Regions from separate parts of the Micromonospora sp. L32 genome, predicted to be linked through region 2. Evidence: riboswitches for the same ligand, from Rfam matches in the RefSeq annotation. Region 2 holds a riboswitch; the other holds the start of a gene.
What was found. A riboswitch is a leader RNA that binds a small molecule or an ion and turns the genes downstream of it on or off. The one in region 2 is predicted to bind thiamine pyrophosphate.
Positions count from the first base shown of each region.

Region 1 (14,052 bases), on a different contig from region 2:
GATGCGGTCGAGGAAGCGGGCCCGGATGATGCAGCCGCCCCGCCAGATGGTGGCGGTGCCGCCGAGGTCGATGTCCCAGTCGTACTCGCGGCTGCCGGCGCGGATGTGGTCGAAGCCCTGCGCGTACGCGACGATCTTGCTGGCCAGCAGCGCGCGCCGAACGTCCTCGACGAAGGTCTCCCGCTCCTCGACCTGCCACTTCTCGCCGGCGTCGGCGAAGGCCCGGCGGGCGGCGGCGCGTTGGTCGGCGTGGCCGGACAGCGACCGGGCGAAGGTCGCCTCGGCGATGCCGGTGATCGGGATGCCCAGGTCGAGCGCGCTCTGCACGGTCCACCGGCCGGTGCCCTTCTGCTCGGCCTGGTCGAGCACCACGTCGACGAAGGCCCGGCCGGTCGCCGCGTCGGTGTGTGCCAGCACGTCGGCGGTGATCTCGATCAGGAAGGACTCCAGCTCGCCGGTGTTCCAGTCCCGGAAGATGCCGGCGATCTCCGCCGGGCTCGCCGACAGCCCCGCCCGCAGCAGGTCGTACGCCTCGGCGATGAGCTGCATGTCGGCGTACTCGATGCCGTTGTGCACCATCTTCACGAAGTGGCCGGCGCCGTCCGGGCCGATGTGCCGGCAGCACGGGACGCCGTCCACCTGCGCGGCGATCTTCTCGAAGATCGGCCCGAGCTTCGCGTACGACTCGGCGGAGCCGCCGGGCATGATGCTCGGGCCGTGCAGCGCCCCCTCCTCCCCGCCGGAGACGCCGGTGCCGACGAAGTGCAGCCCGTGCCCGCGCAGCGTCTCCTCCCGGCGGCGGGTGTCCGCGAAGTGCGCGTTGCCGCAGTCGACGACGATGTCGCCCTCCTCCAGCAGCGGGACCAGCTCGTCGATCACCGCGTCGGTGGGGCCGCCGGCCTTCACCATGACGATCACCGCGCGGGGCCGCTCCAGAGTGGCGACGAAGTCCGCGAGGGACTCGGACCCGACGAAGGTGCCCTCGCCGCCGTGCTCGGCGAGGAGGCTGCGGGTGCGCTCGGGGGAGCGGTTGTGCACGGCCACCGTGAAGCCGTTGCGGGCCAGGTTCCGGGCCAGGTTGCGGCCCATCACCGCCAGCCCCGTGACCCCGATCTGCGCCGTCGCCTGCTGAGCCATCCGTCCGCCACCTCTCGTCGGCCTGCCGTCCTGCGACCGTATCGCGGCCACCGGCCGCCAGGGTCCGGACATCGACGCTCGGTGAGCGGCGCGGAGCGGGCCGTCGCGGGCGCCGGGCGGCGGGACCAGCCGGGCCGGCCGGCGGCGGCGCCGGCCGGGGTCAGCCCTCGGCCAGGCGGGCCTCGACGTGGGCCACCTTGCCGGTGAGCGCGTCGGTGACGCCGGGTCGCACGTCGGCCTTGAGCACCACGCTGACCCGGGGCGCCTGTTCGGCCACCACGTCGACCGCCCGCTTGACCACCGCCATCACCTCGTCCCACTCACCCTCGACGGTGGTGAACATGGCGTCGGTGCGGTTGGGCAGGCCGGAGGCGCGGACCACTCGGACCGCCTCGGCGACCAGGTCGCCGACGGACTCGCCGACGCCCAGTGGGGTAATCGAGAACGCGATCAGCATGCCGCCGATGGTGCCAGTAAATCGGCTGCGGCCGCCGCCGTCGGTGGGTTAGCCTCTCGGCATGCGTATCTGACGCCCCACCTTCAGCCAGTCGGGCCCGCCGCGTCGTCGGGGGTCCGGCCGCGCCGGGCGTCCGCATTCCCCACCTTTTCCGTACGGGTGGTGTCTCCGTGGTCGGGCCGCCCGGGCCGTTCCCTGCCCGCCGACCGCCCGCCTCGCGGCGCGGTCCCCGCATCCGAAGGAGGCAGCGTATGCCCGCCAAGCGCAGTCCGAAGAAGTCCCGCCCGTCGGCGCCGGCCAAGGTGGCGGTGAGCCCGCCGGATCTCGACGCGCTCACCGTGGCGCCCGCCGCCCCGGTCACCCTGCCCGAGGAGACCGGCTCCGCGCCCGCCGCCGCCCGGCCCGCCCCGGCGACGCCGCCGTGGACCGGCCCGCCGGTGCGCGGCGGCTCCACCGCCGCCCGTGGCCAGACCCGCCGGTACGCCTTCCGCCGCAGCTGACCGGCGCCCGCTGATACGGATGCCGGCGGGGCCGCTCGACTTCCCGCGCGACGGGCTGGTGGTGCGGTTGCCGGCGGCACCCGTTCCGGCGCTCCGGTGCGGCGACCCGTCGGCTGGCGCACCGGCGGCGCCAGGCGCAGCCGGGGTCTGAGCTTCTGGCTCGGCGCGCGTGCCGCGTCCAGCATGGCCCTGCGGCGCCGATCGCCATGCCGCCGCTGGCCATGGCGACCGACGGCAGCGCGGCCCGGTGAGCCCCGTCCGGCGTGTCGCGGGCCCGGAGTATGACCGCGACGAGCGTGATACCTCTGAGGTATCACGATGCCTCTGAGGTATCGCGCTCACCGGAGACCTTCCCTCCACCAGTGGCTGGCCGAGGGGGCCGCCGGCGCCGCCCGGCCGGACCCGACCACCGGGCCGCCCGGTCCGGACCCGACCACCGGGCCGCCCGGCCGGACCCGATCAGCGGGCCGCCCGGTGCGGGACCTGGTCGCGCCGGGTCAGCCGATCAGCGGGCGGAAGGTGCCGAGCGCGACGCTGACCGCGATCGCCGCACCCCCCAGCACGGCCGCCCCGGCGACGAGCAGCCCGTCGGCCACGCCGAACCGCTGCTGGCGGGCGAAGGTGCGCGGGGTGCCGGCGTCGAAGCCTCGGGCGTCCATCGCCACCGCCAGCCGGGTGCCCCGCCGGATCGCCCCGACCAGCAGGGCGAACGCGGTCGACACGAACAGCCGTAGCTTCGCCACCGGGTTGCGCCCGGCGTCCACGCCGCGCGCCCGGCGGGCCATCTCGATCATCTGCCACTCCTGGCCGAGCAGCGGGACCAGCCGGAACGCGGCCAGCGTCCCGATGGCGAAGCGGGCCGGCGCCTTCGCGTTCTGCACCAGCGCGTCGGCCAGGTCGGTCGGGTCGGTGGTGGCGAAGACGATCACGCCCGGCAGGGCCACCGCGAACATCCGCAGCACCAGCCCGAGCGCGGTCACCAGCACCCCCGAGGTGACCAGCAGCGGCCCGGCGTCCAGCAGCACCCGGCCGGACCGGTCGGCGGCGAAGAGCACCAGCGTGACCACGATGCCGGCCGCGGCGGCCAGCAGCGGCAGGGCCCGCCGGGCCAGCACCCGGTACCGGATCCCGAACAGCGGCAGCACGGCCAGCTCCACGGCGATCGCGATGGCCGGGGCGACCGGGTCCAGGGTGGCCACCAGGACGGCCGAGAAGACCAACGCGGCGGCCAGCTTCGCCACCGGGTTGCGCCGGGCCAGCGGCGCGCCGGGCGCCGCGACGGGTTCCAGGCTGATCACGGGCGTCGCCCGGAGTCGCCGTCGGCCGGGTCGGGCCGCCGGTTCAGGGTGACGGTGCGGTCGGCGAGCGCGGCGACGAAGTCCGCGTCGTGGGTGACGGTGACGACGCCGTGCCCGGCGTCGCGCAGCTCGGCGAAGAGGTCGAGCAGCTCCCGCCAGGTGCGCCGGTCCTGGCCGAAGGTCGGCTCGTCGCAGATCAGCAGGCGGGGCGCGGTGGCCAGCGCGGTCGCCACGCTCAGTCGCCGCGCCTCCCCGCCGGAGAGGGTGTACGGGTTCGCCCCGGCCAGCCGGGTCAGCCGCAGCCGGTCCAGCAGGGCGTCCACGGTGGCGCGTACCGCCGGCTCGGACTGGCCGGTCCGGCGGGGGCCGAGCGCCAGCTCGTCGAAGACGGTGGCGGTGACGAACTGGTGCTCCGGGTCCTGGAAGACCGAGCCGATCCGGCGGGTCAGCGCGGGCGCCCGCCAGCGGTGCGGGGGAGTGCGGTCGTCCGCCCCGGCCAGCGCGGCCGTGGCGGTGACCCGGCCGACGCCGGGGCGGAGCAGCCCGCCGAGGAGCAGGGCCAGGGTGGACTTGCCGACGCCGTTGGGCCCGAGCACGGCGAGCGCCTCGCCGGCGCGTACCCGCAGGTCGGTGGGGGCCAGCCGGGGCGGCAGGCCGAGCCGGTCGGCGGTGAGCAACTCCGCGCCGGGCGGCGTGGTGGCGTGCCGGGGCGGGATGGTCCGGCCCGGCACCCAGACGCCCTCGGCGGCCAGGGCCTCGCCGTGCGCGGCGAAGACCGCCTCCGGCGGGCCGTCCGCGCGGACGCCGCCGCCCGGCTCCAGCACCACCACCCGGTCGACCAGCGGCAGCGCCTCGGCGACCCGGTGTTCGACCAGGATCAGGGTGGTGTCGGCGGACAGCGCGCCGGCGACCGCCCGGCGGACCAGGTCGGCGCCGGCCGGGTCGAGGTTGGCGGTCGGCTCGTCGAGCAGCAGCAGGCCGGGGCGCAGGGCGAGCGCGCCGGCCAGGGCCAGGCGCTGCTGCTCGCCGCCGGAGAGCGCCGCGGTGGGCCGGTCCCGGTCGTACGGGAAGCCGACCCGGCGCAACGCCTCGTCCACCCGCGGCCAGATCTCCTCGGCCGGTACCCCCCGGTTCTCCAGCCCGAACGCGACGTCGTCGCCGCTGCGGGCCATCACCAGCTGGGTCTCCGGGTCCTGGAAGACGATGCCGACCCGTTCCCGGTCCTTGCGCGGGTCGAGCCCGTCGATCTCGACGGTGCCCTCCTGCTCGCCGGAGTCCTCGGGCAGCAGCCCGGCCAGCGCCGCCAGCAGGGTGCTCTTGCCCGCCCCGGACGGCCCGAGCAGCAGGACCCGTTCCCCGGCCTCGATCCGCAGGTCCACCCCGCGCACGGCCCACGCCTTCCGCCCGGCGTGCCGCCACCCGAACCCGCGCACCAACACCGCGCCCACCCGACCCCCTCCCTACCCAGGCCCACCCGGCTCCCGGCCGGTGATCAAGAGGTTTGCGTCACGACGGTGGCTCCCGTTGACGCAAACCTCTTGATCAACGAAGCGGGGGGCGGTCAGATGGCGGCGCGCTCGCGGCCGGCGGGGAAGCGGTCGAGGACGCCGGTGCGGGCGAGGGCCCGGGTGAGGGCGACACTGCCCAGGCCGGCGATCACCAGGGAGCTGACGGCGGTGATCAGGATGTAGGGGAGGCGGAAGCTGCCCCAGGCGGTGTCCGGGTACCAGACGAAGACGTCGTAGATCGCCGCCGCCAGGCCGGCCAGCGTGGCGGCCAGCAGGGCGACGGGCAGCCGGAAGACGCGGTACCCGAAGGCGGCGAAGGCGAGTTCCGCCGCGGCGGCCTCCAGCGGACCCTGGATGACCAGCGTCCAGCCCCAGCTGCTGCCCAGCGCCACCGAGACCAGCGCGGCGACGGTGAGGGTGAAGAAGGCGGCGCCCGGCTTGCGGATGATCAGGCCGCCCAGGACGGCCGGGACCAGCCAGACGCCGTAGATGGCCGCCCGGCCGGGCAGCGGGATCGCGTCGGCGGGGCCGTTCCAGAGCAGGCCCCAGGCCCAGAAGATGATGCCGAAGGCCACCCCGAGCACCGCCGCGATGACGATGTCGATGGTGCGCCACCGGTTGCTGTCGGTGTTGGTCATGTGTGCTCCCAGTCCAAATGATCGAACCAGGAGAAGACGCACGCCGCGCCCGGTGTGGGACCGGACGGCGGCGCGGCTGGAGGTCGACCGAACTCCCTGCGCTGGCATTACCCAGATCAGGTTCGAGGGTCTGCGGGCGGTGCCCGCACTCTCAGCGCTGTGCGCTCCCCTGTCGGATGTGAAGTTGTCTCGTCGACGCTAACAGCTCCGACCCCGCCACGGTCGGCCCGGGTGGACGACCGCCGGGCTGGGTAGGCTGCCGATCATGCGGGTCGAGGCGCGAGGGCTGACGTTCGAGGTACGCACCGGCGGCCCGGAGGGCGGCGAACCCGTCCTGCTGCTGCACGGCTTCCCGCAGCACGGCGGCGAGTGGGACGAGGTGGTGCCGGCGCTGCACGCCGCCGGCCTGCGCACGTACGCGCCGGACCAGCGGGGCTACTCGCCGGGCGCCCGCCCGACCGAGGTGGCCGCCTACCGGTTGCCGGAGCTGGTCGAGGACGCGGTGGCGCTGCTCGACGCGCTGGGCGTCGAGGCGGCCCACGTGGTGGGGCACGACTGGGGCGCGGTCGTCGCCTGGGGCCTCGCCGCGGGGCACCCCGAGCGGGTCCGCACGCTGACCGCAGTCTCCGTGCCGCATCCGGCCGCGATGGCGCACGCGCTGGCGAACGATCCGGGGCAGAAGGCGCGCTCGTCGTACGTGCTGCTGTTCCGCCAGCCGGGCAAGGCCGAGAAGGTGCTGCTGGCCGTGCGGGCGGCCGCCCTGCGCCGGCTGCTCTCCGGAGTGGGCGACGCCGGGCGGGTGGCCCGGTACGCCGAGCCGATGCGGGAGCCGGGCGCGCTGACCGGGGCGCTGAACTGGTACCGGGCCATGTCCCAGGCCGACCTGGCGCGGACCGGGCCGGTCGGGGTGCCCACCACCTTCGTCTGGAGCGACAAGGACGTCGCGATCGGCCGGACCGCCGCCGAGGCCTGCGCCGCCCAGGTGACCGGGCCGTACCGGTTCGTCGCGCTCCCCGGCGTCACCCACTGGATTCCCGACGAGGCGTCGGCCCCGCTGGCCGAGGCGATCCTGGCCCGGGTACGCGACCTGGCCTGAGCCCGCCGTGGGCCACCCGACGAGCAGGACCGACGAGCGGAGGAACGCATGACGGTGAGCGCCGAGGCATACCTGGCGGTGGTGACCGAGACGATCGGCCGGGTGGCGGCGAGCCAGCGGGAGGCGGTGGGTCGGGCGGCCGACCTGATCGCCGAGGCGCTGCGCGCCGACGGGGTGGTGCACGCCTTCGGCACCGGCCACTCGGAGGCGCTGGCGATGGAGATCGCCGGCCGGGCCGGTGGGCTGGTGCCGACCAACCGGATCGCGCTGCGCGACCTGGTGCTGCTGGGCGGCGAGCCGGCGAGCATCCTCGGGCCGCACCTGGAGCGCGACCCGGCCGTGGCGCACCGGCTCTACGAGCTGGCCCCGGTCCGCCCGTCGGACATCTTCGTGCTGGCCTCCAACTCCGGCGTCAACGGCGCGATGGTGGAGTTCGCGTCGCTGGTGGTCGAGCGGGGGCACCGGCTGGTGGCGATCACCTCGGCGCAGCACTCGGGCCGGATGGCCTCGCGCCACCCGTCCGGGCGCAAGCTCGCCGACTTCGCCGACGTGGTTCTGGACAACGGCGCCCCGTACGGTGACGCGACCCTGCCGCTGCCCGACGGCGGTGCGGTCGGCGCGGTCTCCTCGATCACCGCGGCCCTGCTGGCCCAGCAGATCGTGGCCGAGACGGTGGCCCGGCTGATCGCGGCGGGGGAGCGGCCCCCGGTCTACCTGTCGGCGAACATCATCGGCGGCGACGAGCACAACGCCGCGCTGGAGGCCCGGTACGCCGGCCGTATCCGCCGAGGTTCCTGAGCCGGTTTCGCGCCACTCCGGTTGGGGCATTGGCGTTGCTGCCGGCGGGGTGAGCCCCGTCGGCAGTACCGTCTCTTCCGGAGGTAACGCGTGTCGAAGGAATCCGAGAAGCAGCGCTGGCAGCGCAACTTCGCCGATCTGCTCCAGGAGTTGCGCGTCGCCCAGACCGGCGTGCAGATCCTCTTCGCCTTCCTGCTGACCCTGCCGTTCAGCAACGGCTTCACCCGGACCAGCGGCTTCCAGAAGGACGTCTACATCGTCTCGCTGCTGTCGGCGGCGGCCGCCACCGCGATGATCATTTCGCCGGTCGCCTTCCACCGCGCGCTGTTCCGCCAGGGCCGCAAGCCCGAGCTGGTGCGCTTCGCGCACCGGATGGCCAGCGCCGGCCTCGCCTTCATGCTGATCTCGATGGTCAGCGCGGTGCTGCTGATCACCGACTTCGTGCTGCAGCGCGAGATCGCATTCGTGCTGAGCGCGCTCACCGGGCTGTGGTTCCTGACCTTCTGGGTCTTCCTGCCGATGGCCCGGCGCAACTGGGGTGAGGACGTCGACGACGACGATGACGCGCCGCAGGTGCTGACCGGCGACTGACCCGGTCACCGGCCGGGAAATCCGACGTGCGCGCAACGCTACCCCTGGGTAACACCCGGGGGTAGCGTTGCTCTTGTCGAGCACGTTGACGCATCCGGACCGAGGTTCGAGGGGGCAGCCGTGACCACGACGCACAACAGCCGACCCACCGAGGACGGCGCCGGGCCGCTGCCGGCCGAGGCGGGCCAGGTCTCCGAGAAGGAGGCCCGACAGGTCGCCGAGGCGGCCCGGGAAACCGCCTGGGACCGGCCCAGCTTCGGCAAGGAGCTCTTCCTCGGCCGGTTCCGGCCCGACCTGATCCACCCCTGGCCCCGCTCCGACCCGGACGACGACGCGCGGGCCGAGCGGTTCCTCACCGAGCTCGGCGCGTATCTGCGGTCCGAGGTGGACGGCGGAGCCATCGAGCGCGACGCGTCCATCCCGGACGAGGTGTTCCAGGGGCTGGCCCGGCTCGGCGCATTCGGCATGAAGATCGACCGCAAGTACGGCGGCCTCGGCCTGAGCAACCTGCATTACTGCCGGGCGCTGATGCTGGCCGGCTCGGTCAGCCCGGCGATCGGCGCGCTGCTCTCCGCCCACCAGTCGATCGGCGTGCCGCAGCCGCTGAAGATGTTCGGCACCGACGAGCAGAAGCAGCTCTTCCTGCCCCGGCTGGCCGCCGGGGAGGTGTCCGCGTTCCTGCTCACCGAGCCGGACGTCGGCTCCGACCCGGCCCGCCTGGCCACCATCGCCGAGCCGACCGCCGACGGCACCGGCTACCGGCTCAACGGGGTGAAGCTCTGGGCCACCAACGGCACGGTGGCCACCCTGCTGGTGGTGATGGCCCGGGTGCCGGCCGGCGAGGGGCGGCGCGGCGGCATCACCGCGTTCGTGGTCGACGGCGACAGCGACGGCATCACCGTCGAGCGGCGCAACGCCTTCGTCGGCCTGCGCGGCCTGGAGAACAGCCTCACCCGGTTCCACGACGTCTTCGTGCCCCGGGAGAACGTCATCGGTGGCGAGGGCAAGGGACTGAAGATCGCCCTGACCACGCTGAACACCGGTCGGCTGTCGCTGCCGGCGATGTGCGTCGGCGCGGGCAAGTGGTCGCTGAACGTGGCCCGGGAGTGGGCCGCCGACCGGGTGCAGTGGGGCCGGCCGGTCGGCGAGCACGAGGCGGTCGCCCAGAAGCTCTCCTTCATCGCCGCCACCACGTACGGCATGGAGACCATGCTCGACCTCTGCTGCCTGCTCGCCGACGACGACCGCAACGACATCCGGATCGAGGCGGCCCTGGTCAAGCTCTACGCCAGCGAGATGGCCTGGAAGATCGCCGACGAGCTGATCCAGATCCGGGGCGGGCGCGGCTACGAGACGGCCGACTCGCTCGCCGCCCGGGGCGAACGCCCGGCCGCGGTCGAGCAGATGCTGCGGGACCTGCGGATCAACCGGATCTTCGAGGGCTCCACCGAGATCATGCACCTGCTCATCGCCCGGGAGGCGGTCGACGCGCACCTCTCGGTCGCCGGCGACATCATCGACCCGGACGCCGGCCTCGGCCGCAAGGCCAGGGCGGGGGCTCGGGCCGGGGCCTTCTACGCCAGATGGCTGCCCACCCTCGCCGTCGGCAGAGGACAGAGCCCCCACGCGTACGGCGAGTTCGGCCCGCTCGCCGGTCACCTGCGGCAGGTGGAGCGGCACTCCCGCAAGCTGGCCCGCTCGACCTTCTACGCGATGTCCCGCTGGCAGGGGAAGATGGAACGCAAGCAGGCGTTCCTCGGCCGGGTGGTGGACATCGGCGCGGAGCTGTTCGCGATGTCCGCGGTCTGCGTGCGGGCGTACGCGGAGCGGGACACCCGCCCGGAGAACGTCGAGCTGGCCGACCTGTTCTGCCGGCAGGCCCGGGTCCGGGTGGAGCAGCTGTTCACCGCGCTGTGGGAGAACACCGACTCCGTCGACGTCGCGGCGGCGAAGCGGATCCTCGCCGGCCGGTACGCCGCCCTGGAGTCCGGCGTGCTCACCCCGCCAGCCGACACACCGTGGGTGGCGCGCTGGTCACCCGGCCCGTCGACCACGCCGGACGTCCGCCGCCGGATCCCGCGTCAGGGCGGCTGAGCAGGGACTGGGCCGTCGCTGAAGTCAGCGGGCGACGGCCCAGGCCAGCACCGCCGCGAGGATCAGCCCGTTGAGCAGGGCGAGCACCAGGTACGCCTGCGGCGGGATCTTGCGACCCTTGCGGACGAAGCTCACCAGGACGGCGGCGTACCCGAGCAGCAGCACGGCGACGACGATCAGGAAGTACAGCACCGCCACACCCTAGCGGCCGCCCCGCAGCCCGAGTCGGCGCAGCTCCAGTGCGGCGAGCGCGTCGACGGTGGCGTCGTCGCCCCGCCGCCACGCCTCCGCCACGTCCGGATCGATCCTGGTCAGCTTGCGCAGCGGCTGCCCGGTGAGGGCGCGCAGCGCCAGCAGGTCCCGCCCGGCCGGGGCGGTGGCGAGCGCCTTCGCCGCGGCGGCCCGGCGCATCCAGCGCACCCGCAGCGGCAGCCAGCCGAAGAGCACCAGGGCGAGCGGGAAGACCAGCACGGCGATGGCGAGGGCCAGGGCGAGCTGGCCGACCAGCTCCTGCTGGTCCCGGCCGGCGTCGGCGACCGCGCGGGCCGCCTCGGCGGCCCGCTCGAAGGGGGCGGTCAGCTCGTCGCCGACCAGCGGCACCCGGCCGACCTTGCCGCCGGCCTCGGCCAGGTTGTCGGCGAGACCGCCGCCGGCCCCCTCCAGCTTCTGTCCGGGTACGGCGAGTTTCTGCACCAGGTCGTGCACCCACAGGGCGAAGCGGATCGCCGCGTACACCCAGACGACGACGAGCAGGTCGGTGAGGAGCTGGCGGAGGGCGACGGGGAAGCGATCAGCGTAGATCTTCACGCCGGACAGCGTGCCACGACGCGGCCCGGCGGGCACCCCCTGAATCGCCGTCAGGCGGCGCACTTCGGGCAGGTGCCGAAGATCTCCAGGGTGTGGCTGACGTCGGCGTACCTGTGTTGGGCGGCGACCCGCTCGGCCCAGGTCTCCACCGCCGGCCCGGCCACCTCGACGGTGCGGCCGCAGGCCCGGCAGACCAGGTGGTGGTGGTGCCCCTCGCTGCACCGGCGGTAGAGGTGCTCCCCACCGGGCGGACGCATCACGTCGATCTCGCCGGCGTCGGCGAGGCCCTGCAAGGTGCGGTAGACGGTGGTCAGCCCGACCCGCTCGCCCCGGTCCCGGAGCATCGCGTGCAGCTCCTGTGCGCTGTGGAAGCCCTCCACCTCGGCGAGCAGGGAGCTCACCGCCGTGCGCTGCCGCGTGTTCCGCAGCGCCCCCTCGCTCATGATCCCTCCCCGGCGTGGCTCACCGCGTCCGCCACGATGTGCGCCACGTGCTCGTCGACCAGCGCGTACGCGATCTCGCGGCCGCGCCGCGAGCCGCGGACCACGCCCGCCCCGCGCAGCACCCGCAGGTGCTGGGAGACCAGCGGCTGGGGGGCGCCGAGCTTCTCCACCAGTTCGTGCACACACCGTTCACCCTGCGCCAGCTCGCTCACGATCGCCAGCCGGATCGGGGCGGACAGGGCGCGGAGCAGGTCACCCGCGCCCTCGTAGGCCTCGTACCCGTTCGTGCCGGTCACCCTGCAACGGTAACCAATACCACCGACAGGTGCCGGGGCGGTGTCACTGGAGCACGACCTCGTGCGGCTCGGGCGCCGGCGTACCGGTCGGGGTGGACCGCCGGCGCAGCGTCCGCCAGCCGGCGGCGGCGAGCGCGACCACCAGGAACGAGGCGATGGCCAGCAGCACCACCGAGGCGCCCGGGGCGGTGTCGGCGGTGGCCGCCACCCAGACCCCGGACCCGGCCGCGAAGAGGCCGAGCGCCATGGCCGCCGTCATGGTGCTGCGGAAGCCCCGGGTGACCTGCTGCGCGGTGGCCACCGGCACCACCATCAGGGCGCTGATCAGCAGCACCCCGACGGCCCGCATGGCGATGGTGACGGTGACCGCGGTGGCCACCGCCAGCAGCAGGTTCAACGTCCGGACCGGCAGCCCGGCGACCCGGGCGTACTCCTCGTCGTGGCAGACCGCGAAGAGCGCCGGGCGCAGCGCCAGCATGGTGACCAGGATGGCCGCGCCGAGCACCGCAATGGTGATCAGGTCCTGCGGCGAGATGGTGGTGAGCGAGCCGAACAGGTACGCGTTGAGGTTGGCGCTGGTGGCGTCGGAGAGCCCGACGAGCATCACCCCGCCGGCGATGCCGCCGTAGAAGAGCAGTGCCAGCGCGAGGTCGCCGGAGGTGCGTCCGCGCGCCCGGACCAGCTCGATGGTGATCGCGCCGAGGGTCGCCACGACCACCGCCACCAGCACCGGGGAGCGGTTGAGCAGCAGCCCGGCGCCGACGCCGGTCAGCGCCACGTGGCCGATGCCGTCGCCGATCAGGGTCAGCCGCCGCTGCACCAGGTAGATGCCGAGCGCCGGGGCGGCCAGGCCGATGACCAGGGCGCCGATCAGCGCGCGTTGCATGTAGGGGTACTGGAAGAGTTCCATGGTCAGCTGCTCCACAGCCCGGCGGGCTCGTCGGGACCGTGCGGGTGCACGTGGTCGTGGTCGGGCTCCGCGTGGTGGCCGGCGGGCTCGGGCACCGCGCCGTCGTGGCAGATCCCGCCCTGGTGGACCACCACCGCCCGGCTGATCAGCGGTCGCAGCGGGCCCAGCTCGTGGGCGACGAGCAGTACGGTGCCGCCGTCGGCGACGAAGTCACGCAGCGCGGTGGCGAACGCCTCCTGGCTGGCCGCGTCGACCCCGGCGGTCGGCTCGTCGAGCACCAGCAGCTCCGGCCGGCCGGCGAGGGCCCGGGCGATCAGGGTGCGCTGCTGCTGGCCGCCGGAGAGGGTGGCGACCGGGTCGGCGGCCCGGTCGGCGAGCCCGACGGCGCGCAGCGCCGCGTCGACCGCCTCCCGGTCGGCCCGCCCCGGCGGGCGGAGCACGCCCCGGCGGGCCAGCCGGCCGGAGGCGACCACCTCGCGCACCGTCGCCGGTACGCCGCCGCCGGCGCCGAGCCGCTGCGGGACGTACCCGATGCGCCGCCACTGCCGGAACCGGCGCAGCGGGGTGCCGAAGAGCGCGACGGAGCCGGCGGCCAGGGGGACCAGCCCGAGCACGGCGCGGATCAGGGTGGACTTGCCGGAGCCGTTGGCCCCCAGGACGGCGACCACCTCGCCGGCGGTGACGGTGAGCGACACGTCACGCAGCACGGGTCGGCCGTCGTAGCCGACCGCCCCGTGGGTGACGGTGATGACGGGTGCGGTCACGAGCAGCTCAACGCCGTCCGCAGGGTCTGCAGGTTGGTGCGCATCACCGAAAGGTAGTCCCCGCCGGAGTCGGTCGACAGCCCTTCGATCGGGTCCAGCACCGCGGTCTTCGCGCCGACCTCAGCCGCGATGGTCTCGGCGACCTTCGGGCTGACCAGGGTCTCGAAGAAGATCGTGGTGGCCCCGTGTTCGCGGGCCTCGGCGGCGACCTCGGCGAGGCGCTGCGGGGAGGGCTCGGTGTCGGGGGTGAGGCCGGTGATGCCGACCTGCTCCAGCTGGTAGCGCTCGGTCAGGTAGCCGAAGGCGGTGTGGCTGACCACGATCTCCCGGCGCTGGCAGGTCTTGAGTCCGGCGGTGAACTCGGCGTCGAGCTTCTCCAGCTCGCCGCGGAGCGCCCGGGCCCGGGCGGTGTAGTCGGCGGCCCGCTTCGGGTCGGCCCGGCCGAGCCGCTCGGCGAGCTGGTCGCCGACGGTGGCCAGCCGGGTCGGGTCCAGCCAGAGGTGCGGGTCGAGGCCGCCGCCGGGCTCCTCGGCGTGACCGGCCTCACCCTCGTGCTCGTGGCCGCCGGCCGCGGCGGTCAGCAGGGGCTGCACGGTCGCCACGTCGAAGGCGCGGTCGGCGGCGTTCTGGTCCACCGCCTCGTCCACGGTCGGCTGGAAGCCCTTGAGGTAGACGACCAGCTCCGCCTCGCTGACCTGCCCGACCTGGCGCGGGT
Region 1 covers NZ_JBQHDD010000004.1:531,800-545,851, reverse strand. The annotation lists gene gndA (NADP-dependent phosphogluconate dehydrogenase) at 1-1,137, opposite strand, end outside; gene ACTMTB_RS14430 (MTH1187 family thiamine-binding protein) at 1,298-1,594, opposite strand; gene ACTMTB_RS14425 (hypothetical protein) at 1,846-2,094, shown strand; gene ACTMTB_RS14420 (energy-coupling factor transporter transmembrane component T family protein) at 2,592-3,392, opposite strand; gene ACTMTB_RS14415 (ABC transporter ATP-binding protein) at 3,389-4,840, opposite strand; gene ACTMTB_RS14410 (ECF transporter S component) at 4,954-5,538, opposite strand; TPP riboswitch at 5,614-5,719, opposite strand; gene ACTMTB_RS14405 (alpha/beta fold hydrolase) at 5,804-6,634, shown strand; gene ACTMTB_RS14400 (sugar isomerase domain-containing protein) at 6,683-7,432, shown strand; gene ACTMTB_RS14395 (DUF6328 family protein) at 7,523-8,023, shown strand; gene ACTMTB_RS14390 (acyl-CoA dehydrogenase family protein) at 8,144-10,117, shown strand; gene ACTMTB_RS14385 (hypothetical protein) at 10,142-10,309, opposite strand; gene ACTMTB_RS14380 (hypothetical protein) at 10,319-10,924, opposite strand; gene ACTMTB_RS14375 (Fur family transcriptional regulator) at 10,975-11,367, opposite strand; gene ACTMTB_RS14370 (ArsR/SmtB family transcription factor) at 11,364-11,663, opposite strand; gene ACTMTB_RS14365 (metal ABC transporter permease) at 11,707-12,573, opposite strand; gene ACTMTB_RS14360 (metal ABC transporter ATP-binding protein) at 12,576-13,337, opposite strand; gene ACTMTB_RS14355 (metal ABC transporter substrate-binding protein) at 13,334-14,052, opposite strand, start outside.
Region 1: linked by a shared signal. The riboswitch ahead of ACTMTB_RS14410 (ECF transporter S component) and the one ahead of thiE (thiamine phosphate synthase) in region 2 are both predicted to bind thiamine pyrophosphate.

Region 2 (14,052 bases):
CGGCGCGGCGGGCGCCCCGCAGCCCCGGGACCGTCGCGGTACGCCGGAGTCCCGGTGGACGGCCGACCCGGCCGCGCCGACCGGCGAGCCGGCGTCCCTCGCCGGTCACCGGGTGGAGCCGACGGCGTGGGACGCCGCGGCGGACCGGGAGGCGCTGGCGGAGCCGGCCAGCGGGGTCGACGTCGGGGACGGAGCCGACTGGGACGGTACGGCCAGCCGGATCACGCCGGCGGTGTCCACCGGCGAGCCGGTGGTGGGCAGCTCCTCCGCGCCGGTCCCGTCCGACGGGTTGCGAGCGGTCGACCCGATCCAGGTGCCACCGACCGCCGACCCGGCCCAGGTTGCACCGCCTGCCGTTCCGTCCGACGAACCGCGTGCGGCCGATCCGGTCCAGGTTGCTCGGGCCGCCGGTCCGGCCGACGCGCCGGCAGCGGCCGGCGAGGTCACACCGCAGGTCGTGGTCGGGTCCGTGGCGGTCCCACGGGTAGCGGACCGGGCCGAGCAGCCGAACCGCACCGAGGAGACGGCAGCCACCACTCACCACACCGCGACGGCCGAGCAGCCGCACGACACCGAGCGGACGGCAGTGACCGCCGACCGCACCGCGCCCGCCGAGCCGGCCGAGCCCACCACCGTCACCCCCCGGCCCCGACCGAAGCGGACCCGCAAGTCCCGCTCCGCCGGGTCGGACGAGCCGGTCGCCACCACCGCCAGCAGCGCCGGATCGGACGCTCCGGTGGCCGCCACCTCCACCACGACCAGCGACGCCCGATCGGACGACCCGGTGGCGGCCACCCTCGCCACCACCGGCGACGCGGCGCCGGCCACCGACGCAGGTCCCGCGGCTGCCACCACCGCACCCACGGCTGCCACCACCGGCTCCGCCGCTCCTGCCGCTGCCGCCGGCTCCGCCGCTGCGGTCAGCGGCCATAAGGGTTCGGCGAAGCGGGCGATCCGCCCCGCGACGGACCCGACAGCCGCCCCCGAGCCGGCCGACTCCCCCGCTCCGGCACCCGCCGCCCGTTCCGGTGCGGACACCGCGCCGGCCGACAACCCCGAGCGTGCGCTCGACCTGCCCAGGCTCGACCGCCCCGGGCTCGATCGGGCACTCGACCGGAGCCGCCTCGACCGGCCGGAACTCGACACAGCCCGGCTCGTCGAAGCCGGCCATCGCACCACCGAACTCGACCCGGCCACGCCCGACTCGGCGCGGTTCGACCCGCCAGCGCTCGACTCAACCCGCTCCGAGTACCCCTCGGCCGGGTCCACCAGGGACGGCCTCCGCGACGCGCCGGTTCGCCGGCCCGGCGTGGGGCCATCGGATGCGCAACGCAGCCCGGCGCGCCACACCCCGCCCACCGCCGGCGCCACTCCCGTCGCCGAGCAGGCGCCCCGCCCCCGGCACCAACTGCCCGACCTGAACAGCGCGGCGAGCTGGAACGCCTTCACCGCTCCCCGCCCCGCGCCCGCGCCGCCCCGCGCCGGCCTGCCCTTCCCGGACCACGGTCCGGAGGAGGAACCGAAGCCGGTCACCTTCCGCTGGGACACGGACGACTCCCGGCCCGGCACGCCCACTACGGCGAGCCGGTCGACGGACCTGCCCGCAGCCGAGGTGCCCGGTGCCGAACCTCACGGGGCCGAACCGTCGTCGGAGGTCCAGCCGGAGCCGGCGGCCGACCGGTCCCGGCCGAAGCGGAGCTTGTTCCGCCGGAACAAGGCGCGCGGCGCCGAACCGCCGGCCGAGAATTCGGAGGCGGAGCCGCTCGCCGCGCAGGACGAGGAATACGTCGACTGGGTCGCCGGCCTGAGCCGCCCGCTGGCCGACAACGAGCCGGAGACGGAGAGCGGCCGCCGCTCGCTGCGGTCCAGCGGCCGGCACCACCGGGACTGAGGAAGCACAGCGGTCCGGCGACGGCACCCGCCGTCGCCGGACCGGCGTGGTCCAGGGTCAGGCCATCGGCAGGTACACCCGGCCGCCGGAGGAGAGGAACTCCGCCGACTTGTCCTGCATGCCGCGCGCGGCGTAGTCCTTCAGCTCCTGGGTGATCTTCATGGAGCAGAACTTCGGCCCGCACATCGAGCAGAAATGCGCGGTCTTCGCCGGCTCGGCCGGCAGCGTCGCGTCGTGGTACGACCGGGCGGTCTCCGGGTCCAGCGAGAGGTTGAACTGATCCTCCCAGCGGAACTCGAACCGGGCCTTGGACAGCGCGTCGTCCCAGGCCTGGGCGCCGGGGTGGCCCTTGGCCAGGTCGGCCGCGTGCGCCGCGATCTTGTACGCGATCACGCCCGCCTTCACGTCGTCCCGGTCCGGCAGCCCGAGGTGCTCCTTCGGGGTGACGTAGCAGAGCATCGCGGTGCCGAACATGCCGATCATCGCCGCGCCGATGGCCGAGGTGATGTGGTCGTACGCGGGGGCGATGTCGGTGGTCAGCGGGCCGAGCGTGTAGAACGGCGCCTCGTGGCACCACTCCTGCTGGAGGTCCACGTTCTCCTTGATCTTGTGCATCGGCACGTGGCCCGGGCCCTCGATCATCACCTGCACGTCGTACTCCCAGGCGATCTTCGTCAGCTCGCCGAGGGTCCGCAGCTCGGCGAACTGGGCCTCGTCGTTGGCGTCCGCGATCGACCCGGGCCGCAGCCCGTCGCCGAGCGAGAACGTGATGTCGTAGCGGGCCAGGATCTCGCACAGCTCCCGGAAGTTGGTGTAGAGGAAGTTCTCCTCGTGGTGCGCCAGGCACCAGGCCGCCATGATCGACCCGCCCCGGGAGACGATCCCGGTCACCCGGTCCACGGCCAGCGGCACGTACGGCAGCAGCACCCCGGCGTGCACGGTCATGTAGTCGACGCCCTGCTCGGCCTGCTCGACGACGGTCTCCCGGAACACCTCCCAGCTCAGCTTCACCGGGTCGCCGCCGACCTTCTCCAGCGCCTGGTAGATCGGCACGGTCCCGATCGGCACCGGCGAGTTGCGCACGATCGCCTCGCGGGTCTCGTGGATCCGCTTGCCCGTCGACAGGTCCATCACGGTGTCCGCGCCCCAGCGGGTCGCCCAGGTCAGCTTCTCCACCTCCTCCGCGACCGACGAGGTGACCGCGGAGGTGCCGATGTTGGCGTTCACCTTGACCAGGAACGCCTTGCCGATGATCGCCGGCTCGCACTCCGGGTGGTTGACGTTGAGCGGCAGCACCGCCCGCCCGGCGGCGATCTCGTCCCGGACGAACTCCGGCGCCATCCCCTCCCGGATCGCCACGAACTCCATCTCCGGCGTGACGACCCCGGCGCGGGCGTACGCGAGCTGGGTGGGCCGCTTCCCGTCCGCCCCGGCCAACGGCGTGCCGGCACCCCGGACCGGGGCCACGTCACCGCGCTCGGCGATCCACCTCCCGCGCAGCGGCGGCAACCCCACCTCCGGATCGGAGCCCGGGCCGGAGGTGTCGTAAAGGCGCAGCGGCGGGTTGTCCCCGGCCAGCTCCACCTCGGCGAACGGCACCCGGACGTCCGGCCGTGACCCCTCGACGTAGACCTTGCGACGTGCCTGCATGACAGCCTCCCTGATGGTCAACAGGACCAGCCGAAGTGGTCCAGCGGGCCGCGTCCCGCGCCCAGTTCCCAGTCCCGCGCGCCGGTCAGCGCGCGGGTGACGTACTCCTTGGCGGCGGCGACCGCGACCGGCACCGGGTCGCCCGCCGCCAGCCGGACGGCGATCGCCGCCGAGAACGAGCAGCCGGTGCCATGGGTGTGCCGGGTCCGCACCCGGGGCGCGCGCAGCAGGATGGTCGTCCCGCCGCCGCACAGCACGTCGACCGACTCGCCGCCGGCGTCCACGTCACCGCCGGTCACCACCACGTGCCCCGGGCCGCCGGCGGCGATCGCCTCGGCGGCGACCGCCATCTCCTCGACCGTGGTCACCGGGCGTCCGGTGAGGGCGGCGGCCTCCGCGCAGTTCGGCGTCGCCACCTCCGCGTACGGCAGCAGCCGCTCGACCGCCTCCACCACGCCGAGCGGGTGTCCACTGGTGGCGACCAGCACCGGGTCGACGACCAGGTACGGCAGCCGGCCCGCCTTCGCCGCCTCGGCCACGGCGTCGGCGACCGCCGGGGTGCCGAGCATTCCGGTCTTCACCGCCCGGACACGGAAGTCGCCGAGCACGCTGTCGAGCTGCTCAGTGACCGTTCGCGGGGGCAACGGCAGCACGGCGTCTACGCCCCGGGTGTTCTGCGCCGTGACGGCCGTGATCACGCTGGTCCCGTACGCGCCGAGGGCGGCGAAGACCTTGAGGTCGGCCTGAATGCCGGCACCGGCGCCGGAGTCCGAGCCAGCGATGGTGAGGACGGTTGTCGGCGTCACTGTCCCTCTTCCCGAGTCGCTGTTGAAGGCCGGCCGTGCGGGTTCGTCGAGGTCGGCGTGAGGGGCTGCGGCCGACCGTGCGGGTCCGTCGTTGTCGCTGTGGGGGGCTGCGGCCGACCGTGCCCACTCCGGGCGGTCAGGCTTGATCCCTGCGTGGGCACGGTCGGCCGCAGCCCCGTGTCGGAGACCTCCGCGAGGGCGTGCCAGGTTCGCGGCATCGGGGCGGGTGGGAGCGCCGAGACTGCTGATGTGGCGGTGGTGGTGGGGCTGGCTGCTCGGAAGGCCTCGGTCAGGGTGGCGGCTGCCTGAGTGGGATCTTCGGCTCGCATGATGGCGCCGAGCACGGCCACTCCGACGGCTCCCGCCTCCACGCAGGCGTGCACCTGGTCGGGGGTGTCGATGCCGCCGAGGGCGAGGATCGGCACGGGGCTGGCCTGGATCAGCTCGGCGAGCCCGTCCGGGTGCAGGGGTGGGCCGTAGCCGGGTTTGGTTCTGCTGGGGAAGACGGGTGAGAGGGTGGCGTAGTCCTCTGTGGTGAGTCGGGCCAGTTCGACGCGGTCGTGGCAGGAGCGGCCGACCAGGCCGAGGGGCGGTGGCGGGTAGGGGCCGGCCGACGGCAGGTGGACGGCGTCGCCGGCCAGGGGGTCGGGGCCGGCGACGATCAGGGTGCCGCCGGCCTCGGCGAGGAGCGGGCGCAGCGCGGCGGCGAGGGCGGCACGTTCGGCGCGGGGCAGGTCCTTCTCGCGCAGCACCACCCAGCGCACTCCCCCGGCCACCGCCGCCGCGACCACCTCCGGCAGCGGTCGCCGGGCCTGCCAGCGGTCGGTGAGCACCACCAGCCCGGAGGGCACCACCGGACGGGCTGGCCCGGTCGCGGCGAGCCGCCCCGAGCCGGCTCGACGCGGGTCCGGGCGCGTCCCGGCGGGGCGTGGACCGCGCACTGCGCCCGCCTCGGGCGGCCCGTCGACGACCTGCCGCGTCACCGTCACAGGTCGGGCCTTCCCTCGTCCGGCGTGGAGGCGAGGGCGTGGAAGCGACGGGCGATCCGGCCGGCACCGTACGCGAGCCGGCCCGCCTCCACCGCGTACCGCATGGCGGTGGCCATCGCCACCGGGTCGGCGGCCCGGGTGACCGCGCTGGCCAGCAACACCGCGTCGCAGCCCAGCTCCATGGCGAGCGCCGCGTCCGAGGCGGTACCGATGCCGGCGTCGAGGATCACCGGCACGGCCACGCTCTGCCGGATCAGCCGGATGTGGTGCGGGTTGGACACGCCCAGCCCGGAGCCGATCGGCGCGCCGGCCGGCATCACCGCGGCGCAGCCCACGTCGGCCAGCCGGCGGGCCAGGATCGGGTCGTCGGAGGTGTACGGCAGCACGGTGAACCCGTCGGCGACCAGTTCCTCGGCGGCGCGCAGCAGTTCCACCCCGTCGGGCAGCAGCGTGCGCTCGTCGCCGATCACCTCCAGCTTCACCCAGTCGGTGTCGAACGCCTCCCGGGCCAGGTGGGCCACCTTCACCGCCTCGCCGGCGGTGTAGCAGCCGGCGGTGTTCGGCAGCAGCCGCACCCCGCACCGGTCCAGCACGTCGAGCAGCCCGCCGGCCGCGGCGTGGGTGGTGTCCACCCGGCGCAGGGCCACGGTGACCAGCTCGGTGCCGGAGGCCCGGACGGCCTGCTCCAGCACGTGCAGGTTGGCCGCGCCGCCGGTGCCGAGGATGAGCCGCGACCCGAGGGTGACGGTGCCGATGGTGAGCGTCACGCCGCTCACCCGCCCTGCGCGGCGCTGAGCACCTCGACCCGGTCGCCGTCGCGCAGCACGGTCGCCGGCCAGCCGGTGCGGGGCACCACCTCGCCGTTCACCGCCACCGCGAGGCCGCGCCGCTGCTCGGTGACCGCGCGGACCAGGTCCGCCACGGTCGACCCGCCGGGCAGGTCCCGGCCGGCACCGTTGACGATCAGTTGCACGTCTCCTCCTCGGGGGTGGGTGCGATCCGGTCCCGGCCGGCGGCTCGGGCGGCGGCGCCGGCGGTGAACCGATCCGGCGCAAAGGGGGCGAGCAGCGGGTCCGCCGCGCCGGTGACCACCAGGTCGGTGATCAGGTCGGCGGTGACCGGGGTGAGCAGGATGCCGTGCCGGTGGTGGCCGGTGGCGACCAGCACACCGGGCCGGCCGGGCAGCGGCCCGAGGATCGGCGCGTTGTCCGGCGTACCGGGGCGCAGCCCGGCGGCGGCCTCCACCAGGTCGTACTCGGCCAGGTCGGGCACCAGGTCGACGGCGGCGCGGAGCAGCCGCAGCACCGCCCCGGCGGTCACCTCGGTGTCGGCGCGCTCCTCGACGGTCGCGCCGAGGACCACCTCGCCGTCGGCGCGCGGCACCAGGTACACCGACTCGCCGTCGGCGTACCCCCGGATCACGTGCCGGAAGTCCGGCGTGCCGCGACCGGGCGCGCGCAGCCGGAGCACCTGCCCCTTCACCGGCCGGACCGGCAGGCCGGTGAGCGCGGCGGCGCCGCAGCCGGCGGCGACCACGGTGACCCGGGCGTCCACGTCGGTGAGGCTCGCGACCGCGCCGGGCACCAGCGTGGCCCCGGCCCGCTCGGCCGCCGCCCGCAGCGCGGCCACCAGCCGCCGGGGGTCGACCTGGTGGTCGCCGGGCGCGACCGCGCCGCCGCGCACCCGCGGCGCCAGCGCCGGCTCGCGGTCCCGCAGCTCGGAGGGGCGCAGCGGGGTGATCGGCAGCCCCAACTCCCGCTGGTACGACCAGAGTCGCCGCGCCTCGGCCAGGTCGTCACCGGTGAGCCCGACGACGAGGGTGCCCTCGGTGCGGTGGCCGAAGTCGGTGCCGGCGGCCTCGGCCAGCTCGGCGGCGAAGCCCGGCCAGCGGGCGGCCGACTCGGTGAGCAGCCCGGTCAGCTCGTGCTCCCCGAAGTACGCCTCGGCGACCGGTGAGAGCATCCCGGCGGCCACGTGGGACGCGCCGGATCCAGGGGCGGGATCGTGCACGACGACGCGCAGCCCCCGCGCGGCGCAGCGCCAGGCGATCGCCAGCCCGACCGGTCCCGCCCCCACCACGGCGACGTCCGGTCGGGTCAGCACGTCAGCGCCCCGAGCAGTTCAGCGGTAGCTCGGGCCGGATCCGTTGATCCGGACAGCGCCCCCACCACCGCCACCCCGTACGCCCCGGCGGCCCGCAGTGCCGGCACCGACGCGGCGGTCACCCCGCCGATGGCGATCACCGGCACGGCGACGGCCTCGGCGACGGCGCGTACCCCGTCCGGGCCGATCGGGGCCGGCAGGCCGGCCTTCGTGGTGGTGGCGTGGCAGGGGCCCACGCCCAGGTAGCTGGCCCCGGCGGCGACCGCCTCGGTGGCGGCGACCGGTTCCCGGGCGGTGGCGCCGAGCACGGCGGTGGCGCCGAGCACCCGGCGGGCCGCCCCGACCGGCAGGTCGTCCGCGCCCACGTGGCCCCCGGCGGCGCCGACCGCGAGCGCCACGTGCAGCCGGTCGTTGACCAGGCACGGCACCCCGTACGGCGCGCAGAGCGCGAGCACCCGGCGGGCCAGCTCGTACGCCTGCCGGTCGGTGGCGTCGTCGTCCACCCGGACCTGTACGACCAGCTCGGCGCGGGCCACCGGCAGGGCGGCGCGCAGCACGGCGAGCGGCTCGCGCCCCGGCCGGGTGTCGGTGATCAGATGCAGTCGTCCCAGGGACGGCACGGCAACGCTCCTCCCTGCGCCGGCATTACCCGGATCAGGTTCGACGGTCGGGGGCTTCAGCCCCCCTCTCAGCCCGGTGCACCGGGCTCCCGTGGGTTACTTGCGGCATACCGTACGACGGATGCGCCGATCCGCCAAGGGCGGGGGTGCGCTTTTCCCACGGACCGTCTCAACTCGACGGTTCGGGCAGCGCGTGACGGACCGCTCACGCCATGCTGTCCGGTTGGCCCTGAGTGGACGGACCGGGCACGAAAGAGCGGGGCACCTCGGCGGCGTCGCAACGACTCCGAGGTGCCCCGCTCACGGCTGGTGCGACCGCCGGCGGGCGGGCCGACGGGCCGACGGTCAGAGGATGGCGTCGAGGGCGTCCAGGTCCTCGTCGGTGGGCTGCCAGGTGCCGGCCTCGGCGTTCGCCCGCACCTGCTCCGGGGTGGTAGCGCCGGCGATCACCGAGGTCACCGCCGGACGGGCGGCCAGCCCGCCGATCGCCACCTGGAGCATCGACAGGCCCCGCTCGCCGGCGTACGCCTCGATGGCCTCGATGGTGTCCCAGTCCGCGGCGGCGAGGCGCTGCGCGTACCGGCCGCCGCCGGAGAGCCGGCTGCCGGCGGGCGGCGCCTCGTTGCGCTTGTACTTGCCGGTGAGCAGGCCGTTGGCGAGCGGGAAGAACGGCAGCATGCCCAGGCCGAACCGCTCGCAGGCGGGCACGACCTCGGTTTCGACGGAGCGTTCCAGCAGCGAGTAGTGGTTCTGCGCGCTGATGAACCGGGCCCGTCCGTTGGACGAGGCGACCCAGTCGGCGTCGGCGATCTGCCAGCCGGCGAAGTTGGAGTTGCCAAGGTAGCGCACCTTGCCGGCGCGGACGAGGTCGTCCAGGGCGGCGAGCGTCTCGTCGATCGGGGTGCCCGGGTCGGGCTCGTGCATCTGGTACAGGTCGATGTGGTCGGTGCCGAGCCGGCGCAGCGACGCCTCCACCGCCCGGGCGATGTAGCGGCGCGCGCCCCGGGCGCCGTGGTCGGGGCCGTTCATGCCGTGCATGTCCATGCCGAACTTGGTGGCCACCACCACGTCGTCCCGGCGCCCCTTGAGCGCCTGCCCGAGCAGCTCCTCGGAGCCGCCCTGCGGCTCGCCGTAGATGTCGGCGGTGTCGAAGAAGTTGATCCCGGCGTCGAGGGCGGCGTCGACCACCGCCCGGGTGCCGTCGAGGTCGAGCTTGCGGCCGAAGTTGTTGCAGCCGACGCCGACCACGGACACCACGAGCCCGGAGTCGCCCAACCGGCGGTAGGTCATCTCAGTCACGTGATCCACCCTATGCCCGCCGTGAGGGACGGGCCCCGCGACCGCCGCCCGTCAGCGCACGTCCCAGACCGGCTCCGGCGTCTCCACCACTTCGCCGTCGCCGCCGAACAGCACGAACCGGTCGAAGGACCGGGTGAACCAGCGGTCGTGGGTGACCGCGACCACCGTCCCGGAGAACGCGGCCAGCCCGGCCTCCAGCGCCTCGGCGGAGGCGAGGTCGAGGTTGTCCGTCGGCTCGTCGAGCAGCAGCAGGGTCGCCCCGGACAGTTCCAGCAGCAGTACCAGGAAACGCGCCTGCTGCCCGCCGGAGAGGGTGCCGAAGCGCTGGTCGCCCTGCGCGGCCAGCTCGTACCGACTGAGCGCCGCCATCGCGGCGTGCCGGTCCATCCCGGCCCGGTGATCGTCGCCCCGCCAGAGGATCTCGACCAGGGTCTTCGCCACCAGCTCGGGCCGGTCGTGGGTCTGGGAGAAGTGGCCGGGCCGGACCCGCGCGCCGAGCCGGACCGTGCCGTCGTGGGCGACCGGGGCCAACGCGGCCGCGCCGTCGACCGGGCCGTTGGCCGGGTCCGGGTCGGTGCCGCCCCGGGCCAGCAGTCGGAGAAAATGGGACTTCCCCGTCCCGTTGGCGCCGAGCACGGCGACCCGGTCGCCGTACCAGAGTTCCAGGTCGAAGGGGTAGGTCAGGCCGTCGAGCTCCAGCTGGTCGCAGATGACCGCGCGCTTGCCGGTCCGCCCGCCGGCCAGGCGCATCCGGATGTCCTGGTCCTTCGGGGGTACGGGCGGCGGCCCGGCCTCCTCGAACTTGCGCAGCCGGGTCTGCGCGGCCTGGTAGCGCGACGCCATCCCGTCGTTGTACGCGGCCTTCTGCTTGTACATCAGCATCAGCTCGCGCAGCTTCTGGTGTTCCTCGTCCCAGCGTTTGCGCAGCTCGTCGAGGCGGGCGTGCCGGGCCACCCGGGCGTCGTACCAGCTGGCGAAGCCCGCCGGGTGCACCCAGGCGCTGCCGCCCTCGACGGCGACCACCCGGTCGGCGGTCTGGGCCAGCAGTTCCCGGTCGTGCGAGACGTAGAGCACCGACTTGCCGGACTCGCGCAGCCGCGCCTCCAGCCAGCGCTTGCCGGGCACGTCGAGGAAGTTGTCCGGCTCGTCGAGGAGCAGTACCTCGTCGGTGCCGCGCAGCAGCAGTTCCAGGGCGAAGCGCTTCTGCTGCCCGCCGGAGAGGGTCCGCACCGGGCGGTCCCGGGCGGCGTCCCAGGGCAGGTCCAGCACGATGGTGGCGACCGTGTCGAAGAGCACCTCGGCGTCGTACCCGCCGGTCTCGCCCCAGGCGGCCAGCGCGTCCGCGTACGCCAGCTGGGCCTTGCCGGCGGCGGTGCTGTACTTGCCGCGCAGCTCGGCCGACCGCATGGCCGCCTCGGTCTCGGCCAGCCGGCGACCGGCGTCGCGCAGCGCCGGTGGGGCGAGCGAGAGCGCCAGGTCGGCGAGCGTGGTGTCGTCCCCGATCATGCCGATGAACTGCCGCATCACGCCGAGGCCGCCGGCCCGGGCGACGGCGCCGGTCTTCACCGGCAGGTCGCCGGCGACCATCCGCAACAGCGTCGTCTTGCCGGCGCCGTTCGGTCCGACCAGGGCGACCTTGGCACCCTCACCGACCCGGAACGACACGTCGGCGAAGAGTTCCCGGCCGTCGGGGAGGATGTGCCCGACCCCTGCCACGTCCACGTATCCCACGCCGGCATCCTGCCGGAGCGGGCGGCGCGGGCGACACCCGATTACCGGGTGACCCGCAGCACCCGGTAGCCCTTCTGGCTGGCGTGCCGCTCGACCTGCCAGCCGCCGTCGACCAGCCAGCGGTGCAGCGAGTCGCCGCCGAGGTGACGGGCGATCACCAGCCAGGCGACGCCGTCCGGGGCGAGCCGGGGCAGCCAGCGGCGCAGCAGCTCGTGCAGTTCGGCCTTGCCGATGTGGATCGGCGGGTTGGACCAGATCTGGGCGAAGGTGACGTCGGCCGGGACCTCGTCCGGGGCGACCGCCCGCAGCCGGTCGGCGGCGCCGACCCGGCGGGCGTTCTCGGCGGTGAGGGCGCGGGCCCGCTCGTTGACGTCGACCGCCCAGACGGTGGCGGCCGGCGCGCTGGTGGCCAGCACGCAGCTGATCGGCCCGAAGCCCGAGCCGATGTCGAGCAGGTCACCGCCGACGGTGGCGGTCGGCAGCTCGGCCTTGCGCAGCAGGACGGCGGTGCCGGGGTCGAGCCGGTCGGCGGAGAAGACCCCGCTGGCGGAGGCCAGGGTGTAGTCGCGCCCGGCGACGGAGAACTCGACCTCCCGCGGGCGCGCCGCAGCGGTGGGGCTGGTGGAGAAGTAGTGGTCGCCGGTCACGTCCGGCATTCTTCCACCGGCCCGGAACCGGCTCGCGGTCGCCTCGGCGGGGAGGACCCCGACGCGCCCGCGCCGGAATTTCCCATTATTACCCCCTAAAGGGGCAACGGCTCCTACTCTGGGCGACATGGTGTATCGGTACGAGTCCGATGAGGACGCCTTCGTGGAGTACCCGCGGTCCGAGTCGGACCTGCCGGAGTTCCCGCCCGGCCCGCCCGCGCCGGCCGGGCCGTCTCCGTCCCGCTTCCCCACCCCGTCACTGCCGCGGACCACCCGGCCGGCCCTCCCGGCCGCCGAACCGGCTCCGGTCCGCCCGTCCGTCCAGGTCCCGCCGCCACCCACCCTCCCCCGCGAGTACGCCCCGACCGGGCCGATCGAGCCGCCGGGGCCGCCCGCGTCCGGCGGGTCCGGCTCCCGGCGCGGCGGTGGTCGGCTGTGGCAGGTGCTCGTCGGCGGTGCGGCGGTGCTGGTCCTGCTCGCGCTCTGTGGCCTCGGCGCGGCGGCCCTGCTCGTCGACCGCACGCCGAGCGACGACCCGACCGCGGCGGCACCGCAGCCCACCACGGCCGCCCCGGTCGACGGGTCGACCGCCGACGACCTCGACTCCCGCGACACCGACCAGCAGCCGCTGACCGCCCGTGAGGTCTTCGCCGGCAAGAAGCTGGTGGTGGCCGACGGACGACCCGCCTACGACGTGCTGAAGACGCACTCCGGTGGCAGTTGCGCGGTCGCCGCCACCGGCGAGATCGCCGACCTGCTGGTCCGGCTCGGGTGCAGCCAGGTGGTACGGGGCACGGTGCGCTCCGCCGACGGCGAGCACCTGGCCACCGCCGGCCTGTTCAACCTGACCGACAAGGCCAGCGCGCAACGCGTCCGGGACCGGATCCGGCAGCTGCTCGACGAGCGGCAGGGCCGCTTCCTCGGCCTGGCCGCCGGTGACGGCACCGAGGCGCTCACCACCGCCGCCGCCCGGATCGGCTGGCAGGTACGCGGCCACTACCTCGCCTACTGCCTGGTCGTCCGCGCCGACGGCGGCGCCGTGCCAGCCGGCGACAACGCGGTCCGCGACATCATCTACGACCTGATCGAGCTGCACCTCGACAAGGGCGTGCTCGAGCGGCGGGCCACCGGCGGCAGCGCCGTCCAGCCCACCGCGAGGGCGACCGAGGGCGCCGGCACCCAGGGCGGCAACGCCACTCCCGACGAGCTGCCCGGCGACTGAGCCGCCGGTCGACGGCGAGCGACGCGAGGCCCGGTCCGAGTCCTGCGGACCGGGCCTCGCCACGTGTCTCGCTCGCCTGAGCACGGCCCGGTCACGCGTCACGCCGCCCGCGCGGGCGCGCTGCGCACGGGGTGGGTGCCCTTGGCTGCACCGGGTCTCGCGAACCCCCGTGCGCTCAGGCCTCGGTGGAAACGCGGAGGCGGCGGGTGAGGTCGGCGCGGCGGGCGTACTCGGCCGGGTCGTCCGGGTAGCCGACCGCGACCAGGGTCAACCCGTGCGCCGCCGCGACGGTCACCTCGCTGGAGCGTTCCCGCCGGCTCAGCAGGCTCGCCGGCCACTCGACCGGCCGCCGGCCGTCCCCGGCGACCAGCATCGCCCCGACCAGGCTGCGCACCATCGCCTGGCAGAACGCGTCGGCCTGCACGGTGGCCACGAGGATGCCGTCCGGGTCGCGCCGCCAGTCCAGCCGGGTCACCTCGCGCAGCGTGGTGGCGTTCTCCTTGCGCCGGCAGTACGCGGCGAAGTCGTGCTCCCCCACCAGGCCGGCCGCGGCGGCGTTCAGCGCCGTCAGCTCCAGCGGCTTCGGCCAGGCGAGGGTGTCGTGCCGGCGCAGCGGCTCGGCGCCCCAGGGGGCGTCGGTCACCCGGTACTCGTAGCGGCGGAAGGTCGCCGAGAAACGGGCGTCGAAGTCGGCGGGCACCTCGCTCATGGCGCGGACCCGCACGTCGGTCGGGAGCAGCCGGGCCAACCGGCGCAGCAGCCGCCCGTCGTGTTCCCGCCACACGGCGGTGGGCAGGTCGAGGTGGCAGACCTGACCGGTCGCGTGCACCCCGGCGTCGGTGCGGCCGGCGACGGTCAGCCCGGTCGCCGTGCCCGCGCCGAGGACCAGGTCCAGCGTCTGGGTCAGCACCCCGGCGACCGTCCGCCGGGTCGGCTGGGCGGCCCAGCCGGAGAAGTCCGTGCCGTCGTACGAGACGTCCAGCCGCAGCCGGGTCCGCTCGTCCACCTCGTACCTCCCGTTCACGCCGTCGGGCCCGGCACCCCAGGAAGGGATGCCGGGCCCGACGATGACGCCTGTGCTCAGGCCTTGTTCT
Region 2 covers NZ_JBQHDD010000001.1:586,219-600,270, reverse strand. The annotation lists gene ACTMTB_RS03010 (hypothetical protein) at 1-1,891, shown strand, start outside; gene thiC (phosphomethylpyrimidine synthase ThiC) at 1,949-3,541, opposite strand; gene thiD (bifunctional hydroxymethylpyrimidine kinase/phosphomethylpyrimidine kinase) at 3,559-4,347, opposite strand; partial or broken gene ACTMTB_RS02995 (thiamine phosphate synthase) at 4,602-5,201, opposite strand; gene ACTMTB_RS02990 (thiazole synthase) at 5,333-6,112, opposite strand; gene thiS (sulfur carrier protein ThiS) at 6,109-6,309, opposite strand; gene thiO (glycine oxidase ThiO) at 6,300-7,439, opposite strand; gene thiE (thiamine phosphate synthase) at 7,433-8,059, opposite strand; TPP riboswitch at 8,054-8,162, opposite strand; gene ACTMTB_RS02970 (aldo/keto reductase) at 8,405-9,367, opposite strand; gene ACTMTB_RS02965 (ABC-F family ATP-binding cassette domain-containing protein) at 9,410-11,089, opposite strand; gene ACTMTB_RS02960 (class I SAM-dependent methyltransferase) at 11,131-11,736, opposite strand; gene ACTMTB_RS02955 (hypothetical protein) at 11,864-12,958, shown strand; gene truA (tRNA pseudouridine(38-40) synthase TruA) at 13,134-13,964, opposite strand; gene rplQ (50S ribosomal protein L17) at 14,039-14,052, opposite strand, start outside.